DNA from 4 places in the Pacificispira sp. genome. Region 3 is predicted to be linked to each of the others. Evidence: riboswitches for the same ligand, from Rfam matches in the RefSeq annotation. Region 3 holds a riboswitch; each other region holds the start of a gene.
What was found. Region 3 has a riboswitch for cobalamin ahead of ACO06O_RS02825 (TonB-dependent receptor plug domain-containing protein). Riboswitches for the same ligand answer to the same signal wherever they lie in the genome.
Positions count from the first base shown of each region.

Region 1: it holds a riboswitch for cobalamin, as region 3 does, so the genes downstream of both, ACO06O_RS00835 (hypothetical protein) here and ACO06O_RS02825 (TonB-dependent receptor plug domain-containing protein) in region 3, are expected to answer to the same signal.
Region 2: it holds a riboswitch for cobalamin, as region 3 does, so the genes downstream of both, ACO06O_RS15200 (aromatic ring-hydroxylating oxygenase subunit alpha) here and ACO06O_RS02825 (TonB-dependent receptor plug domain-containing protein) in region 3, are expected to answer to the same signal.
Region 4: it holds a riboswitch for cobalamin, as region 3 does, so the genes downstream of both, ACO06O_RS21160 (CbtB domain-containing protein) here and ACO06O_RS02825 (TonB-dependent receptor plug domain-containing protein) in region 3, are expected to answer to the same signal.

Region 1 is NZ_CBDDHE010000002.1:160,227-164,434, forward strand. It holds gene ACO06O_RS00815 (glutamine synthetase family protein) at 1-163, shown strand, start outside; gene ACO06O_RS00820 (NAD(P)/FAD-dependent oxidoreductase) at 167-1,444, shown strand; gene ACO06O_RS00825 (PilZ domain-containing protein) at 1,519-1,854, shown strand; gene ACO06O_RS00830 (tellurite resistance TerB family protein) at 1,873-2,223, opposite strand; cobalamin riboswitch at 2,438-2,654, shown strand; gene ACO06O_RS00835 (hypothetical protein) at 2,693-3,010, shown strand; gene ACO06O_RS00840 (inner membrane-spanning protein YciB) at 3,090-3,680, shown strand; gene ACO06O_RS00845 (NUDIX domain-containing protein) at 3,674-4,208, opposite strand, start outside.
Region 2 is NZ_CBDDHE010000008.1:111,083-115,290, forward strand. It holds gene ACO06O_RS15195 (2Fe-2S iron-sulfur cluster-binding protein) at 1-1,014, opposite strand, end outside; gene ACO06O_RS15200 (aromatic ring-hydroxylating oxygenase subunit alpha) at 1,020-2,258, opposite strand; cobalamin riboswitch at 2,400-2,605, opposite strand; gene ACO06O_RS15205 (class I adenylate-forming enzyme family protein) at 2,690-4,207, opposite strand.
Region 3 is NZ_CBDDHE010000002.1:609,322-613,529, forward strand. It holds gene ACO06O_RS02820 (ABC transporter substrate-binding protein) at 1-1,151, opposite strand, end outside; cobalamin riboswitch at 1,407-1,647, shown strand; gene ACO06O_RS02825 (TonB-dependent receptor plug domain-containing protein) at 2,049-3,926, shown strand; gene ACO06O_RS02830 (DUF7676 family protein) at 3,992-4,208, shown strand, end outside.
Region 4 is NZ_CBDDHE010000011.1:5,928-10,135, reverse strand. It holds gene ACO06O_RS21180 (ChrR family anti-sigma-E factor) at 1-118, shown strand, start outside; gene ACO06O_RS21175 (CidA/LrgA family protein) at 186-557, shown strand; gene ACO06O_RS21170 (LrgB family protein) at 554-1,273, shown strand; gene ACO06O_RS21165 (SCO family protein) at 1,363-2,019, shown strand; cobalamin riboswitch at 2,113-2,350, shown strand; gene ACO06O_RS21160 (CbtB domain-containing protein) at 2,385-2,576, shown strand; gene ACO06O_RS21155 (CbtA family protein) at 2,598-3,359, shown strand; gene ACO06O_RS21150 (benzoate/H(+) symporter BenE family transporter) at 3,379-4,208, opposite strand, start outside.

The DNA.
Region 1 (4,208 bases), 450 kb from region 3:
TTGGTGGCAGGCGCTGCAGACCTTCGGCGAAAGCAAGATCCTCCCGAAATATCTCGGCGCGCATTATTGCGAGACCTACGCAGCGGCGCGCAGCTTCGAGAACGACGCGTTCCAGGCGCAGATTCCGCCCCTGGATTACGAATGGTACCTGCGCACGGTGTAAGACATGGCAAAGTTCGACGATACCCGATCCTATTACCGGGCGACCGCCCATGCCGCCCCCAGCCATCCCCGGCTTGAAGGCGAGCACAAGGCCGATGTCGCCATTCTCGGCGCCGGCTACACCGGGCTTTCCGCCGCACTGGAACTGGCGGAGGCCGGTTATTCCGTGATTGTTGTCGAAGCGGAAACGGTCGGCTTCGGTGCGTCCGGCCGCAATGGCGGGCAGGTATGCAGCGGCTTCAACAAGTCGATGCATCACGTCGAAAAGGTCGTCGGCAGCGAGGGAGCGAAAGTCGCCTGGGAAATTGCGGACGGCGCGCCCAAACTGGTCGGTGAGCGGATCAAGAAATACGGCATCGATTGCGACCTCAAATGGGGTTATCTGCATGCCGCCGAGAAGAAGAGCCAGTTCGAAGGCCTGAAGGAAGACCAGGCGGAATGGGAAAAATGGGGCTATACCGGCTCCAAACTCTATGAAGGTCCCGCCGTCCGGGAAAAGATCGGGACCGACCGCTATGTCGGCGCGTTGTGGGAACCGGGCGCGGGCCATGTCCATCCGCTGAACTATTGCCTGGGCCTCGGCAAAGCCGCCCATGAGGCCGGCGCCCAGATTTTCGAGAACAGCCGCGCCATTCGTCTGGATACCGGCGACAAGCCCGCGATCCATACCGAACATGGATCGGTGCATGCCGAACACCTCATTCTGGCCGGCAATGCCTATCTGCGCGAGACGGAGCCTTATCTGTTTCGACGCCTGATGCCGGTCGGCAGCTACATCGTCGCGACGGAGCCGTTGGGCGACAATCGGGCGAAGACGCTGCTGCCCACCGACGACGCGGTTTCGAACTGTAATTTCATCGTCGACTATTACCGGCTCAGCGCGGACAAGCGCATGCTGTTCGGCGGTCGCGCGACCTATTCAGGGTTGGAACCGAACGATCTGGGCGGTTTCGTGCGCCCGCGCATGCTGCATGTCTTCCCGGAACTGGACGATGTGAAGATCGATCACGTCTGGGGCGGCTATATCGGCATCACGGTCGATCGCATGCCGCATGTTGGACGCATCGGCAACCGCACCTATTTCAGCCAGGGTTATTCCGGACACGGCCTGGCGCTCAGCAATATGTGCGGGAAGATCCTGGCGGAGGCGATCAAGGGCCAGACGCAGAAGTTCGACATCATGCACAAATTCAAGCACCCGATCTTCCCCGGCGGCCGGTTCCGCACGCCCCTCCTGACACTCGGCATGTTTTGGTATCGCCTGAAGGACGCTTTGGCGTAAGCTCCCGTCCGGCACGATTCCTGCTTGCCCGACGAGCGGGGGAGCGGATTGTTCGCCGTATCGAGGAAACCAGCATGTTCAGCCGCCTGATGCGCATCATCAAACCGGGCGACCGGCGTAAGGAACGCCGGGTCAAGGTCCGGTTCCCCGCCGAAGTGGGTGGCCTGAAGGGCCGAGTCACCGATGTCAGCCTGGGTGGTTTCGGGTTCTACCCGGATCAGGAAGGGCTGGCCGAAGGCGACGAGGTCATGGCGGTTCTGATGCCGGACGAATTCACCACCATCGAAATTCCCTGCCGAGTGGTCGGCGCGGATGACGAGGGCATGGTGGTCTGCGTCGCCTTCATAAAGGTGACCCCGGACCAGTTCGATCCGCTTCAGGACATTATCGCCCACCAGGCGTTGGGCTGATTCGGCCCCTGATTCCGCTTACAGAAAGTCTTCCAGTTCGAGGCCCAGCACGTCGCAGATGGCCTCGCATTGGGCGCGCTCGCTTTCCAGGAAAACGCCGTCCGCGCGGCTGATCGCCAGGGCGACCTTGACCAAAAGTACGGCGTCCCCGGCCTCATGCCGCATTTCCTTGACCGCTTCCAGCGCGTGGCGGCGGCCCTTGGCCTCGGCCTGGACGATGCCGTCGACATAGCCGTTGAACAAATCAACGGCCTCATGCACGTCGAAAAAGCGCAGCTTGTCGATGGCTTCCAGGATCTGGTCGACGCGCCCGCGTTCCGACAGGGATACTTCGCCATCGGCAATCGCAACCAGGGCACAGCACGCCATGCACGCCTCCAGGAACGGCCGGTTCCTGCGCCGTGCCGTTCGCTCTTCGATTGCGTGCCGAACCCCCTCGAACATACCGATCCCCCGACCAGGCGCCATCCCCGGATTGGCGCAGGCCGACAATGTGCCCTTGCCGCAGTGCAGCGGTCAAGTGACGGGTCTGCGCGCAAGCAGGTCGTTTTTTCCTTAGTCGCCGCCCCGAATTACACTAGAGTGATGCGATCGAGAGAGCGGTTCCCCGCAAGGGGATCAAAAGGGAATTCGGTGTGGCGACGGACGCAATGTCCCGACCCGAGGCCGAAGCTGCCCCCGCAACTGTAAGCGGCGAGCCGACCGCCACGTCCAGGCCACTGACGGGATACCGTTGGGAAGGCCAGGCGGACCGGCACCGACCCGCGAGCCAGGAGACCTGCCGCTCACTGAAACGCAACCCTATTGTCCGGGCGGGGTGTCCCGGGAGGAGGTTTCTATGAGTAGTGTTCCGTCCGCATTTCCGGCTGCGGAAATCGATATTGCGGCGTTCGACCCCGGACAGAGTCTGTCCGCCCTTTACATGGCCGAAGAGCCTTTGCCGCGCGGTGCGGCGGAAGGGGCAATTCTGTCCTGGCTTCTGGCCCTGCCCGATGGCACCGATCCGGCGCGGGCTGCCCAAATTCTCGGCGAAACGTCGCCTTTCTCCGATGCCTCCGGCGGCGAAGCCGGCAAGGCGAGCGAATTGCTGAGGCAGATCGCGCAGTTTCCGGCCGAACGTCTGGCCCGGCCGAGACGCCGGCGGGTCAGGAACTAGAATGTTCCATCGGCATTCAGGGACCGGTGGCGTGAAGGAACGGATGACGCGGCCAACCGCATCGCCTATATAGCCTCCTATGACGGATGTTCCTTCCCGCCCCGGTCCTCCCTGGCTGACCCAACTGGTCGATTTCGCGCCGCTGGCAGCCTTTGTCGTCACCTATTTCCTCAGTAACGATCTGTTCCTGGCAACAAAGGTCGTGATGGGCGCCAGTGCGGCAGCCGTCGTCTTGTCGCTGGTGGTTGCCCGTCGGATTCCGTGGATGCCGCTATTGACGGCCGTCCTGGTCGGGGTATTCGGCGGTTTGACGCTCTATCTGAACGATCCCAGCTTCATCAAGATGAAGCCCAGCATCATCAATACGCTGTTCGGGATCGGCCTGCTGGCGGCCCTGGCTTTCGGCAAGATGCCGCTGCGATCGGTCATGGGCGGCAGCTTCACCATGCCGGACCGAGCCTGGAAGGTTCTGACGCTGCGTTGCGCCATCTTCTTCCTGTGTCTCGCCCTGCTGAACGAGGTCGTGTGGCGAAGCGTATCGGAAGAGATTTGGGTCTATTTCCGGTTTCCCGGGCTGATCGCGATAACTTTCCTGTTCTTCATCGCCCAGGTGCCCTTCATGATGCGGCACAGCGAAACCGACACGGCGGAAGAAGCCGGAGATCAGTAATCCCCGGTCTCGCCGTCCGGATTGCCAAATGGCGCGGAAGGAACCGGCCCGGTCATCGACCGGCGGTGGGCCAAGGCCCAATGCACCGACGGGAAGGCGATCTCCACCGTCTGGATTTCATCCCAGTCGAAGAACCGGACCTCCAGGCTTTCTTCGCCCGCGGCAATCCCGGGCGACGCCAGATGCGCGGCATAGATCAACTGTACCTGGCTGATCCTGGGGATCGTGTAGACCGCCAGCAGGCCGTCGATCGCGATGTCGGCGCAGGCTTCCTCGTGCGCTTCGCGCCGGGCCCCGTCTTCCACCGTTTCATTCAGTTCCAGATAACCGGCCGGGATCGTCCAGAAGCCACGGCGCGGTTCGATCGACCGACGGCACAGCAATACCTTGCCGTCTTCGACGACGACGGCGCCGGCAACGATCAAGGGGTTTTCGTATTGGATGAAGCCGCAATCCGGGCAGGTCAGGCGCGTACGGTTATCGCCTTCCGGAACCTTTCGAACCGTCGGGCCGCGCGCAGTGATCTTG
Region 2 (4,208 bases), on a different contig from region 3:
CTTGTCGGTGATCCCGCCATTATGGATCATGTGGACCTCGCCCGATGTCTTGCGGACCTTGCAGGTACCGCAAACGCCGAACTGACAGGCCGACGGAATGTTCAGGCCCTGCGCCTTGGCGACCTGAAGAATGGTGTCGGTTTCGCTGCACATCGCGTCCAGACCCGACGCGGCGAACCGGATCATCGCGCCGGCAGTTTCGTCCAATACGATATCGTCGTGTTCCGGGCGTTGATCTTCGGTCCGGATCGGCGCGTGGAAGCTTTCCTCATGGTAATGCGCCATTTCGAATCCGGCGGCGTTCAGGACATCGCGCACCGTTTTCATGAAGGGTTCCGGCCCGCAGCAGAAGATTTCCCGCTCCATATAGTCCGGCGCCATCAGTTCCAGCATCAGCTGGTTCAACCGGCCCCGGTACCCGGCCCAGGCGGAGAACGGATCGTCCTCCTCCACCACGAAGGACAGTTTGATGTCCGGCACGCGCTGGGCCATGCGGCGCAGTTCGGGTTCGAAGATCAGTTCCGACGGGCGGCGGGCGCAGGAAATCAGCGCGATATCCGTATGCTCGCCATTATCGAACAGCCAGCGCGTCATCGACATCATCGGCGTCACGCCGGACCCAGCGGAAATGAACAGATATTTGTCCGCCGGATACTGCATGAAGGTGAAGATGCCGCCCGGCCCATAGGCGCGCAGCCGGTCGCCGACCTTCACATTCTCCAGCATCCAGCGCGATCCGATACTGTCCTTCTGCGCCTTGACCGTGACCGAGATCGACAGCGGCCGCGACGGCGAGGAGGACAGGGTATAGGTGCGCAACAATGGCTCCGGCCCGACCGGCAATTCCAGCGTGATGAACTGGCCGGGCAGATAGCGGAACCAGCTATCGTCCGCCGTCTTGAAACAGAAAGAGGTCACATCCGGCGCTTCCGGAATGATCATCATGCATTCCAGTTCCTTCGCGTCGGTCCAATAGGTCCGTTCGTCCAGAGCCTTGAATTGGGTCAGCCGCATTCCCGTCACTCCGCCGCTGCGGCCGGCGCGAAGGCGCCAAGCTGCCGGGTCATCGCATCGCAATACCAGTCGGTGAACTGGCGCACGCCGGTTTCATGGATCGGCGAATAGGGGCCGGGTTCATAGGCCGGGGAGTTCACCCCCAACTGGTTCTGTTCGACCAGCATCCGGTCCTGGTCGTTGGTCGCGTCCCAAACTTCGGTCAGCGTCTTCAGGTCATAATCCACGCCTTCGACCGCGTCCTTGCGCACCAACCAGCGGGTCGTGACCTCCGTCTCCTGCGGGCCGATCGGATTGACGTGGAAGGAGATCGCGTGATCGCGCAGCAGATGGTTCCAGCTGCTGGGATAGTGGAACAACAGCATGGAGCCGATGCGCTCTTCCCGAATCGCGCCCAGCGGTTTGGAACAGGCCGGTTTGCCGGACATGGTGAAGCTTTCGGTATCGCGCAGCAACGGCACGCGCATGACGCGGTACTGGCCGCTGTCGTCCAGATAGAATTGGCTGGGCAGGCCGGCGGCCTCGCAGCGGTTCCAATGATCCTGTAGGAAATTGTCGCCGCCGGTCTGTTCGACCCCGGTGATGGTCGGCGCGTCGGTGAAGGTGCGGCACAGTTCCGGATGGGACCCGGAACAGTGATAGCATTCGCGGTTGTTTTCCCAGACCAGCTTCCAATTGCCTTTTTCGACAATCGTCGTCTTATGCGCGACCTTGGTATACTCCAACCGGTGCGGCAGCATATAGGGTTCGATCCGCGCGCGGACCGGGGCGAAATCGGGCGGCGCATCGCTGAAATTGACGAAGAGATAGCCGCCGACGCTTTCGCAGGCGACCGGCTTCAGCTTGAACGCGTTGGGATCGAAATCCTGGCCCATCTCGCGGGCGAACAGCAGCTTGCCTTCCAGGTCGTAGGTCCATTGGTGATAGGGACAGACCAGCCGCGCGGCATTACCCTGCGCCGATTGGCAGATACGCGAACCGCGATGGCGGCAGGCATTGTGGAAGGCGCGGATCTCGCCATCGGCACCGCGCAGGATGATCGCCTCGGCCCGGCCGACCCGGTAGGTGGTGTAATCCCCAACCTCCGGAATCTCGCAGCCATGCCCCGCGAACAGCCATTCGTTCAGGAACAGGGTGTCCATTTCCAAATCGAAAACCGCGCGGTCGCCATAGAATTCCTGCGCCAGGGAATAGCCGGGCCGACGGGCGGCCAGCAGGCCTTGCACACGGTAAGATGCGTCCATACCGAATCTCCTCAGTCATGCGCCGCATCCGGCGGCGCGGTTGGTATGGTCGCTGGTGTTCTCAAGAGGACATCCCTTCCCCGCTCCGGCAATCGGCGGCGGACGGAAGGAAAGGCACCTCGTGATCGCCACCCGCGATCCAAGAGCAGTCTTGCCTGGGCTGGTTTCCGGACTCGAAGGGAGGTGCTAGCCGAACGCGGCGCCTTCTCGGGACATTGCTTCCCAATGGCATTCGCCGCGCTTCAACCCTTCTTACCGTTGCGGGGGCAGTGCCGGGATCTCACCGGCTTCCCAATTCTCCGTCACGCCGCGAACGGCGGAACGGCACCACAAGCGCCCGGACTTTGCGCCCGGCCGGGGGTCTGGGATTTCTGTAACGCGACAGGTTAAGTGCTGGCTGCGACAGGTGCGCGATTTCCGCCCTTCAGAGCCTAGAGACGATCCCGGAAGGTCTCGATCAGGCGGTTCTTCAGGATCTTGCCGGTGGCGGCGGCCGGCAGCCGGTCGGTGATGACGATCTTCGACGGCCGCTTGTAGCTGGACAGGCTGCCGGCCACATGGGTCTTCAACTCGTCCTCCGTCACGGCGGCGGGATCGGCGACCTGGACAAAGGCCAGCACTTCCTCGTTCCCGCCCTCGACCGTGCGGCCGATCACGGCGGCCAGAACGACGGACGGATGGTCGTTCAACGCCTTCTCCACCTCCTGCGGATAGACGTTGAAACCGGACCGGATGATCAGTTCCTTTGACCGGCCGACGATGTGCAGCATGCCGTTCTCGTCGAACTTCCCCAGATCGCCGGTGCGCAGGTACCCGTCGGGCAGCAGCACTTTTGCGGTTTCTTCCGGGTTCCGGAAATAGCCCCTCATGATATGCGGGCCCCGGGTCAGGATCTCGCCGACACCGTCATTCTGACCGCCGATCGCCTCGTCCAGCTTGATATCGACACCCGGCAGGGCATAGCCGACGCTGACATCCGGATTGCCGATCGCATTGCGCGTCGCGCAGACCCCGGCCGTGGTTTCCGTCATGCCATAGCCGTTCTGCAAGGGGATGCCATAGAAGGCCTCGGCGCTGCGCTTCCAGGCCGGGTCCAACGGCGCGGCGCCCGACGAGACGTAGCGCAGCCCGCTGCCTTCCAGCCGCGTATAGCCCTGCGCCTTCGTATAATGCATCAGATGGGCATGCATCTGCGGCACGGCAGGCAGGATCGTCACATCCTCGCGCAGGGCGTTATACAGGGCCTCGGCACTGAACCGGGGTTGCAGGCGAATGCAGGCCCCGCCATGGCTGGCAGCGACGACCATGGAGGCCAAACCGAAGACATGGGTCATCGGCAAGGCGCCATAGACCGTATCCGTCGGGGTCATGTCGCGCAGTTCCGCCGACGACTTGCCGGCAAACAATAGATTGCCGTGGGTCAGCATCACGCCTTTGGGCGCGCCGGTCGTGCCGGTCGTATAAAGGACGACCCCAACCTGAGCGAGTCCCGGTTCCACCGGCTGCGGCGCGCTGTCGAAGGGTGTCGAAAACCCGACCGTGCCGAACGCCCCGTCCTGGTCTTGGGCAGCATCGGCTTTGGCATGCTCGGCCGCGTCCGGCGAGGCCTTGACCGTATAAACGACGGCACGAGGCGTCGCATGCTGGCGGATACGTTCCAGTTCCGCCGCCGTCATACGCGCGTTGGCGGGCACGGCCCAAGCGTCGAGGCGGCTGCAGGCAAAAACGAAGGCGATGGCCGCAAGGCTGTTCTCGGCCACGATCAGGACCCGGTCACCGGCGACGACCCCGGCCTCGCTCAGCACGGCCTCGGCCTGCGTCACGGCGGCAGCGTAATCGCGATAAGACAGGCGCCGGCCGTCAAAATCGATCACGGCGGGATTGTCCGGGCGTTCCGCCAGATGGCGGTCGATGTTGTGGTGGATGCGGGTCGCCTGAATGTCACTCATA
Region 3 (4,208 bases):
TCGAGCGCCACCCCGATCTGGCGCCACTGATCCTGCAGCGCGGCTGCGATCAGCGGCAGTTCCGGGCGGTTGGGAAATGTCCGCAACGTCAACGCAAAGCGCATCCCGTCGCGAACGAGAATGCCGTCTTCGCCCGGCGCCCAGCCCAAGGCGGCAAGCGACTGACGCGCGGTGTCCGGATCGTAGGCCAGCGGTGTCAGCGTCGGATCGTGCCAGTCGGCAAGGGCCGGCGGGAACAACTGGCTGGCCGTGGCGTCGGGGAAGCGCAGAATGCCCGCGGCGATACCGTCGCGATCGATCGCGAGGCTGAGCGCCTGGCGCGCTTCCGCCTCCGTCAGCGCGGGATGGGCAAGATTGAGCTTGAGGACGATCGTGCGAGGGATCGGGACCGCCTTGACCTCGACCGGCTCCAATTGGCTGAGTCGGCTGTACCCGGCCGGGTCCAGGGTAAAGACGAGATCGGCATCGCCGCTTTCGGCCATCAACGCCCGCGTTTCCGCCCGGGACGTGGAGATGTAACGGGCGGCTTCCAGATGGGCCGCCTCCCCCCAATAGCCGTCAAACCGCTTCAGGCTGAGGGAGCTCGGCGGATCGATCTGTGCCACCTGGAACGGGCCGGTGCCGATCACGGAAACCACCTTCCCGTCACCGTCGAACGACGCCGGAGCCAGGATGAGGGCCGTATAGTTCGCCAGGACAGCAGGCAATGCGGCAAACTTCTCCGCAAGGCGGATCACAACCGCATCGCCATCGGCGGCGATCTCCGCAATCGGCAGGTTCTGCAGGACGCCGGGTTGCGTCACAGCGCGCTTCAGGCTGGCCACGGCGGCATCCGCGCTCAACTCTGTACCGTCATGGAACCGGACGCCGTCGCGCAGTTGGAAGCGCCAGACCAGACCATCGCCGCCGACCTGCCATTCGGTTGCGAGGCCCGGGCGCAACTGTCCGTCAATCCCGGCATCCACCAGGGTTTCGGCAACCTCCATCCGCTGAAACGTGTAGCCGTCCGAGGCAGGGTCCATGCCGTTGACGTGCCAGGGCGCGGCGACGACGACGTCGGTCCGGCCCTGTGCCGTCGATGCCGTGCTTGTAGCGATCAGGGCGGCGGCGCCGATAGCCGCGCCGAACATTGCTTTGGTGAACGCACGCATGTGTACCTCCATGGGAAGGGAATCAAGGGATGTTGGATTGGCGGGCGGAACGAGGATCAGATCTCGAGTCTGCGAGATACTTCGGCTTCCGGTTTCTAGTGTGAATTTGAGCCGGACGTTATATCATAACATTGAATTTGCAAGCAGCTCTCTCTGAATATTGTGTGTTCCAATCTGGTTCTTCGCCGACTTGGACGCGCACCATGTTGCAGCATTCGTCATTGGCCTTGCGCCGATAGGATTTGACGATGTACGAATTTGGATGTGGCCCTTGGTTCCCCTGACCGGCATCAGGCTGGGGGGATTAAAAGGGAACACCGGTAGCGCATTACCCAACAGGGACGCGCGATCCGGGGCTGTCCCCGCAACTGTGAGCGGCGAGACGGCGGCCAAGTGACGGTCACTGACCGGGCCCTGATCGGGTGCCCAGTCGGGAAGACCGGCCGCCCGTCCCTGACCCGCGAGCCAGGAGACCTGCCAGAGGCCGCGTCACCTTTGCTTCCGGTCGGGGATTGCCGGGGGCGCGGGCTTGATCCCGTTCGCGGTGGCGCCTTGCTAGGTGCGTCTGGCGAATGGGACGCGGCCCGTGAGGTGTGACGACGGCGATTTCCGCCAACGCTCTCTCACGTCAAAGCCGAACCCGTTCAGGACGTGGACCGTCGATTTGGACGGGCCGCGGTCCGGTATGCATCGACCAGGGCGTGTCGCGCCGGGCTGGGGGCACCGGTTCGCCTTGGTCGTATCGGATTTTGTTTCCCATCCCGGTTTCGATTCGTCGGGGCGATGACTGCCTCGCGGCTCTTCCTGTCGGCATCAACCGATTGGAGGGAGCACATGAAAACGGTCGCCAGGACCACGCCCAGGATACGGGCACAGTATTGGGTGGGGGCGTTCACAATGACAGCCCTTTTGGGACTTGCCGGAGCTGCCGCGGCGCAGGAACAGGACACGGGTACCGTCGTGACGGCACCGGACACCATCGTCTCCGCCAGCCGGATCGCCCTGCCGGCGGAACGTGTCGGCAGTTCGGTCACGGTGATCACCGCCGAAGATTTGGAGCGTGGCGGGCAGAAATTCGTTTCGGACGTCTTGCGGGACGTGCCGGGGCTGGCCGTAAACCGGACCGGTTCGCCGGGCGCCCAAACCGCAGTCCGGATCCGCGGGGCGGAATCGAATCATACGCTGGTCATCGTCGACGGGATCGAGATCAACGATCAAAGCGCCGGATCGGAATACGATTTCTCGCGCCTAATGACCGCCGACATCGAAAGGATCGAGATCCTGCGCGGTGCGCAGTCCGCCCTGTTCGGCAGTGACGCCATCGGCGGCGTGATCAGCATCACCACCAAGCGGGGGCGTGACGGGTTTGGCGGTGAGGTGTCCGCAGAAGGCGGCAGCTTCCAGACCGGCGAGGCCGGCGTTTCCCTGCGTTACGGCGGGGAGCGTTTCAGCATCTCAGGTACCGCGAACCGGTTCCGGACCGAAGGGATTTCCAATGCCGCCGAGGACCGCGGCAATCCCGAAAAGGATGGCTACCGGAACGATACTTTGTCGCTGAACGCCGACGTCCAGCCACTGGATTGGCTGACCCTGGATACCACAATCCGCGCGACGAAGGCGTATTTCGAAACCGACGGGTTCACCGGCGGAATCGGTGCCGTGGACCAGGCTTCGGATACGACGACCAATCAGCGCTATGGCCGGATCGGCCTGTCGGTCGATCCCTTCGACGGCGCCTGGACCCACCGGTTCGACGCGGCCTATTCCAGCGACAAGGATGACAGCCGAACCAATGGGGCGCTGTCCAGCTTTGCCGACGGCAGCAAACGCAAATACGCCTACCAGACGACGGTATCCTTCGACACGCCGTCGCTCGCCCAGGCGGAACACGACTTCACGCTGCTGGCGGAATCCGAAAAGGACACGATGAAGGCGAGCTTCCTGGGACAGGGCAAGATCGACACAACCAACAATGCCTTCGCCGGGGAATACAATCTGGGTCTATTCGAGTCCCTGTTCCTGTCAGCCAGCCTGCGTCAGGACTACAATGACCGGTTCGAGAATGAACAGACCCATCGCCTTTCGGCGGCCTATCTGGTCGATTCCTGGGGAACCCGGTTCCATGCCAGTCACGGTACCGGCGTCAAGAATCCGACGCTCACGGAACTGTTCGGCTTCACGAACAACTTCGTCGGCAACCCCAACCTGAAGCCTGAAACCGCGACCAGTTGGGATGTCGGGGTGGAGCAGCGATTCTGGCAGGAAAAGGCCCGGGTCGATGTGACCTTCTTCCGCAGCGACGTGGAAAACCTGATCACCGGTTCCGGCAATACGTCACGCAATCTGGAAGGCGTGTCCGAAGCACGGGGTGTCGAGATTTCGGGCGATCTAGCCTTGACCGATCAGCTCGATATCGGCGCCAGCTATACCTGGACCCACGCGGAAACGTCCGACGGGACCGAACAGGTCCGCCGGCCGACCAACCTCGCCAGCCTCAACGTGAACTACCGATTCCTGGACGACCGGGCGAACCTCAATCTCGGGGTCGACTTCAACGGCAGCTTCACGGATTTCGAGTTCGACGCGGCCTTCAACCGCACGGTCGTCGACATGAGCTCGTTCACGCTGGTCAATCTGAAGGGCAGCTATGAGGTGATCGACGGGCTGGAGCTCTATGCCCGCGGCGAGAACCTGCTGAACGAACGGTACGAAGAAGTTCTGACCTTCGGCACGCCGGGCATCGCCGGTTATGCCGGCATGAACTGGAAATTCTGAAACGGAGACGGGGCGGGCCCTTTTCCGCCCCGTCGCCGTTTTGCAGTCAATATGAGGAATGAAGCATGAGTGTAGCCGTCGCCAGCAAACGGGATGTCAATGAAACCGGCCGGGAGACCGAAATCTGGGTCTTGCCGACGGAGGAGGATTATCTCCATACCCTGCTGAAGGACATTTTCGAGAACCACTGGCGGAGCATCGTCTTCGGCCCGATCATCGAAGGGGGGGCTTTCGAGTTCCGCTGCCCCTGCGCCCCGAAATCGGTGACGCTGTTCGACGGTT
Region 4 (4,208 bases), on a different contig from region 3:
CAAGCACAAGCCGGTCGCCGAACCCGGCGAGGATTGCATCTGCCTGGTCGTGGTCGATGCCCCGATCCGGCTGACCGGGCCGATCGGCGCCATTCTGAATCTGTTCGTGAAGGTCTGACCGGAGCTCTGGCCGGGATCTTCCGCAGGGGCTCGCGCCCCGGCCCGTTGCATCGTAAAGTCGCGCCATGCTGCGCGCCCTGACCCTTCTTCTGATCTGCCAGTTGCTGGGCGAGGCCATCGCGGTCCTCGCCAACTGGCCCATTCCCGGCCCCGTGCTCGGCCTCGCCTTCCTGCTGGCGGGGCTGCTGATTCTGCGGCGGTCGCCCGACTGGCTGCAGGACACCTCGGCCGGGCTGTTGAAACATCTGTCCCTGCTGTTCGTCCCGGCCAGCGTCGGCCTGGTCCAGCACGCAGACCGCCTGAAGGTCGAGTGGTTGCCGCTCGCGGCCGGGGTGATCGTCAGCACCGTCGCGGCGATCGCCGTCGGCGCGGTGGTCTTCGTCGCCGTATCCCGTCTGATCGGCGCCCCGGCGGAAGGGGAGGACCGCAAGGCATGATCGGCGCGACACAGGATATCTGGGTCTATCTGGCCGAAACGCCGCTGCTGTGGCTGACCGCGACCCTGATTGCCTATGGGATCGGCCATGCTGCCTTCACCCGGTCGGGCAGCAACCCGGCGGTCAATCCGGTGGCCATTGCGGCGGCGCTGCTGATCGCATTGCTGGTCGCGACGGACACCGATTACGACACCTATTTCGAAGGCGCCCAGTTCGTTCATTTCCTGCTGGGTCCCGCGACCGTCGCCCTGGCGGTGCCGCTTTATACCCACCTGCCCCGGGTCCGGCGCGCGGCCCTGCCGATGCTGGCGGCCCTGGTCGCCGGCGTGGTCACCGCCGTCGGCACGGCCTTGGCCGTCGCCTCGCTGCTGGGCGCGGACAGCGAAAGCCTGTTGTCGCTGGCGCCCAAATCCGTGACCTCCCCCATCGCGATGGGGATCGCGGAGCGGATCGGCGGCCTGCCGTCCCTGGCGGCGGGATTGGTCATCGCGACGGGGATCGTGGGGGCCATCGTGGTCACGCCGCTTTTGAACCTGATGCGCGTCCGCGATTGGCGTGCCCGGGGTTTCGCCGTCGGCATCGCGGCGCACGGAATCGGCACGGCCCGCGCCTTTCAGGTCAACCCGATCGCCGGGGTTTTCGCGGCCGTCGCCATGGGTTTGAACGGCCTGACGACGGCGCTTTTGGTGCCGCTGATCGCGCATTTGTTACTATGACCGCGACGATTTGGCGTCTTGAGATAAGGGCCCCCGCTTCGTACGTCTTGGGGTAGTGATCCGTTCCCTCCGCGGAGGCCTTGAATACCATGCAGCGCAAAACAATTCCGCTGATCGGCGCCATGCTGGCCGCACTGGCCGCGATCGGTCTGGCCGCCCTTGTCGTCTGGAATCAGCTCTCCGGCAGCTCGGACGGCGTTGTGCGTGGCGACGGCGAGGCCTTGGTTGCGCCGGGATTGGAGGTCGGCGGTGCGTTTGAACTGACCAATCATAAGGGCGAAACCGTCACCCAGGACACGTTCCAGGGTCAGTTCCTGCTGGTCTATTTCGGCTACAGCTCCTGCCCTGACGTCTGTCCGACGGAATTGTCCAGCATGGCGGCCGCCATCGATATCCTGGCGGAGCGGGACGCCGCGGCGGCCGAAAAGATCACCCCGGTCCTGATCACCATCGATCCGGCCCGCGACACGGTGGACGTCCTGAAGGACTATGCGCCGGCCTTTCACCCGCGTCTGGTCGGCCTGACCGGCAGCGACGAGGCGATCGAGGCCGTGGCACGGAAGTTCCGCGTCTATTACGGCCGGGGCCAGCAGATCGACGACGAATTCTATCTGATGAACCATTCCGGCTATGTCTATCTGATGGGGCCGGACGGCGGGTTCGTGACGATGTTCAACGGCGGCACCGCGCCGGAATCGATCGCCAACGCCCTGCAGCGCTACGTCGCTGCCGCAAAGACCAGCTGACGGTCCCCCTCGCCCGATTATTCGAACGTCGCCTTGACGCCAATCCCTGTCGGCGCCGCGCTTGACCTGTACGCCGCCGTGGCGCTACTGATAATTCTTGAAGACGCGTTCGGTTCTCCTTCATGGGTCACGAAGGCCTTGGAGCTAAGAGGGAACACGGGAAGGATTTACCCATCAGGGAATCCGCGCCCGGGCTGCCCCCGCAACCGTGAGCGGCGAGCGGTATCCACCTCGCCACTGGCACACCAGCCCGGATCGGGACATGTGCCGGGAAGGCAGGATGCCGCATCGACCCGCGAGCCGGGAGACCTGCCGAGCGTCGATGGCATCTCGAACGACCGTCGGGTGTGACGGGAGGAGACAAAATGAACGATCGCATTCAGGCCACCACCGCCGACCATCTCGAAACCGAATCCCGGACCCGCGTTCTGGCGGCATCGGTTGCGGCGGCGCTGTTCGGCGGCTTCCTGTTCCTGGGTATCGGCTTCGCGCATTCGGACACGATCCACAATGCGACGCATGACGCGCGGCACGCCTTCGCGCTGCCCTGCCACTAAGCCCCGACCGAATTCAACGATATGTTTCGGCGCCTTTTCGGCGCGGCATTCGCCGCGGGCATCGTCGCGGGTCTAGCGATCAGCGCGATTCAGGAATTCACCACCACCCCTATCATCCTCCATGCCGAGGAATACGAGAACGCGGGCACAGAGGCCGCCATCCCGGAATCCGCGATCCCCGAGACGGCGGTCTTTCGGGTCGCCGGCACCGGCGCGTTCCACGGATTTACCATCTACAAGGCCCATAGCGGCGAAGACCACGGCGACGAATCCTGGGGCCCGAAAGACGGGCTGGAACGCTCCCTCTTCACCGCCGGGACCAATATCACGATGGGGATCGCCTTCGCCCTCATGCTGACGGCGGCCTTTGCCGTCCATGGCGGCGCGATCAGCGGACGGATCGGGCTGCTTTGGGGGATCGGCGGCTTCGCCGTCTTCACCCTGGGCCCGAATCTGGGCCTGCCGCCGGAAGTACCCGGCAGCATGGCCGCCGAACTGGGGGTGCGGCAGCTCTGGTGGATCGGCTGCGCCGCAGCGACCGGCATCGGCCTCTGCCTCATGGTCTTCGGCCGCAAGCTGCCACTGACGGTCCTTGGCGTTCTGATCATTGCCGCCCCGCATATCGTCGGCGCGCCGCAACCGGCGGAAGTCGGCGGCGGCGTCCCGCCGGAAATCGCGGGCCATTTCGCCGCCGCCTCCATCGTCGTCGCGGCGATCTTCTGGGTCATGCTGGGCTGGCTCAGCGGCACCTTCTATCAGCGGTTCTCGGGCACCTACGCCTGACCGTGACCCGGTTTCGGGTTCAGGACGCCTTCGCCTTCCGGGCGAGGGCGTCCAGACCGAGCACCAGCAGCCCCAGCGCCAGGCCCCAGAAGGCCGACCCGATCCCGAACAGGGACAGGCCGGATGCCGTCGCCACCAGCGTCAGCACGGCGGCGAAGCGGGTTTCTTCCGGCGCCAGGGCGGCGCTGAGCGAGCCCATCAGCGGCCCGACCAATGCCAGCCCGGCCACGGTCACGATCACCGCCGACGGCAGTGCCGCGAAGGCGGCGACCAGGGTCACGCCGACCCCTGCCAGGATCAGATAGCCCGCGCCATAGAACAGCCCCGCCTTCCAGCGTTGCGCCGGATCGGGATGCGTGTCCGGCCCGGTGCAAAGCGACGCCGTGATGGCGGCCAAGGTGGTGGTATGGGCGCCGAACGGCGCGGTCAGCAAGGACGCCATGCCGGTAACCGCCAGGGCGGAACGGGCCGGCGGCGTGTAACCCGCCGCCGACAGGACGGCGAAGCCGGGCAGGTTCTGCGACGCCATGGACACCAGGAACAGCGGCACGCCGAGCCCGATCAGCACCGCCGGATCGAATTCCGGCCGGATCAGGACCAGCGTCGCAACCGTCAGATCGCCGTCCAGCGGCGCGACCCGGCCGAGGACCAGCGCCCAGGCCACCCCCGCCGCGATCACCGCCAGTACGGCCCAGGTGGCACTGAACAGGCGGACCACCAGAAAGACGCCCACCAGCGGCAGGACCAGCAACGGATCGCCCGCGGCCGCGTCGAAGACGCCGATCGAAAACCCGATCAGGACGCCCGCCAGCATGGCCGCGGCGACGGCGGTCGGGATCTTGGCGATGG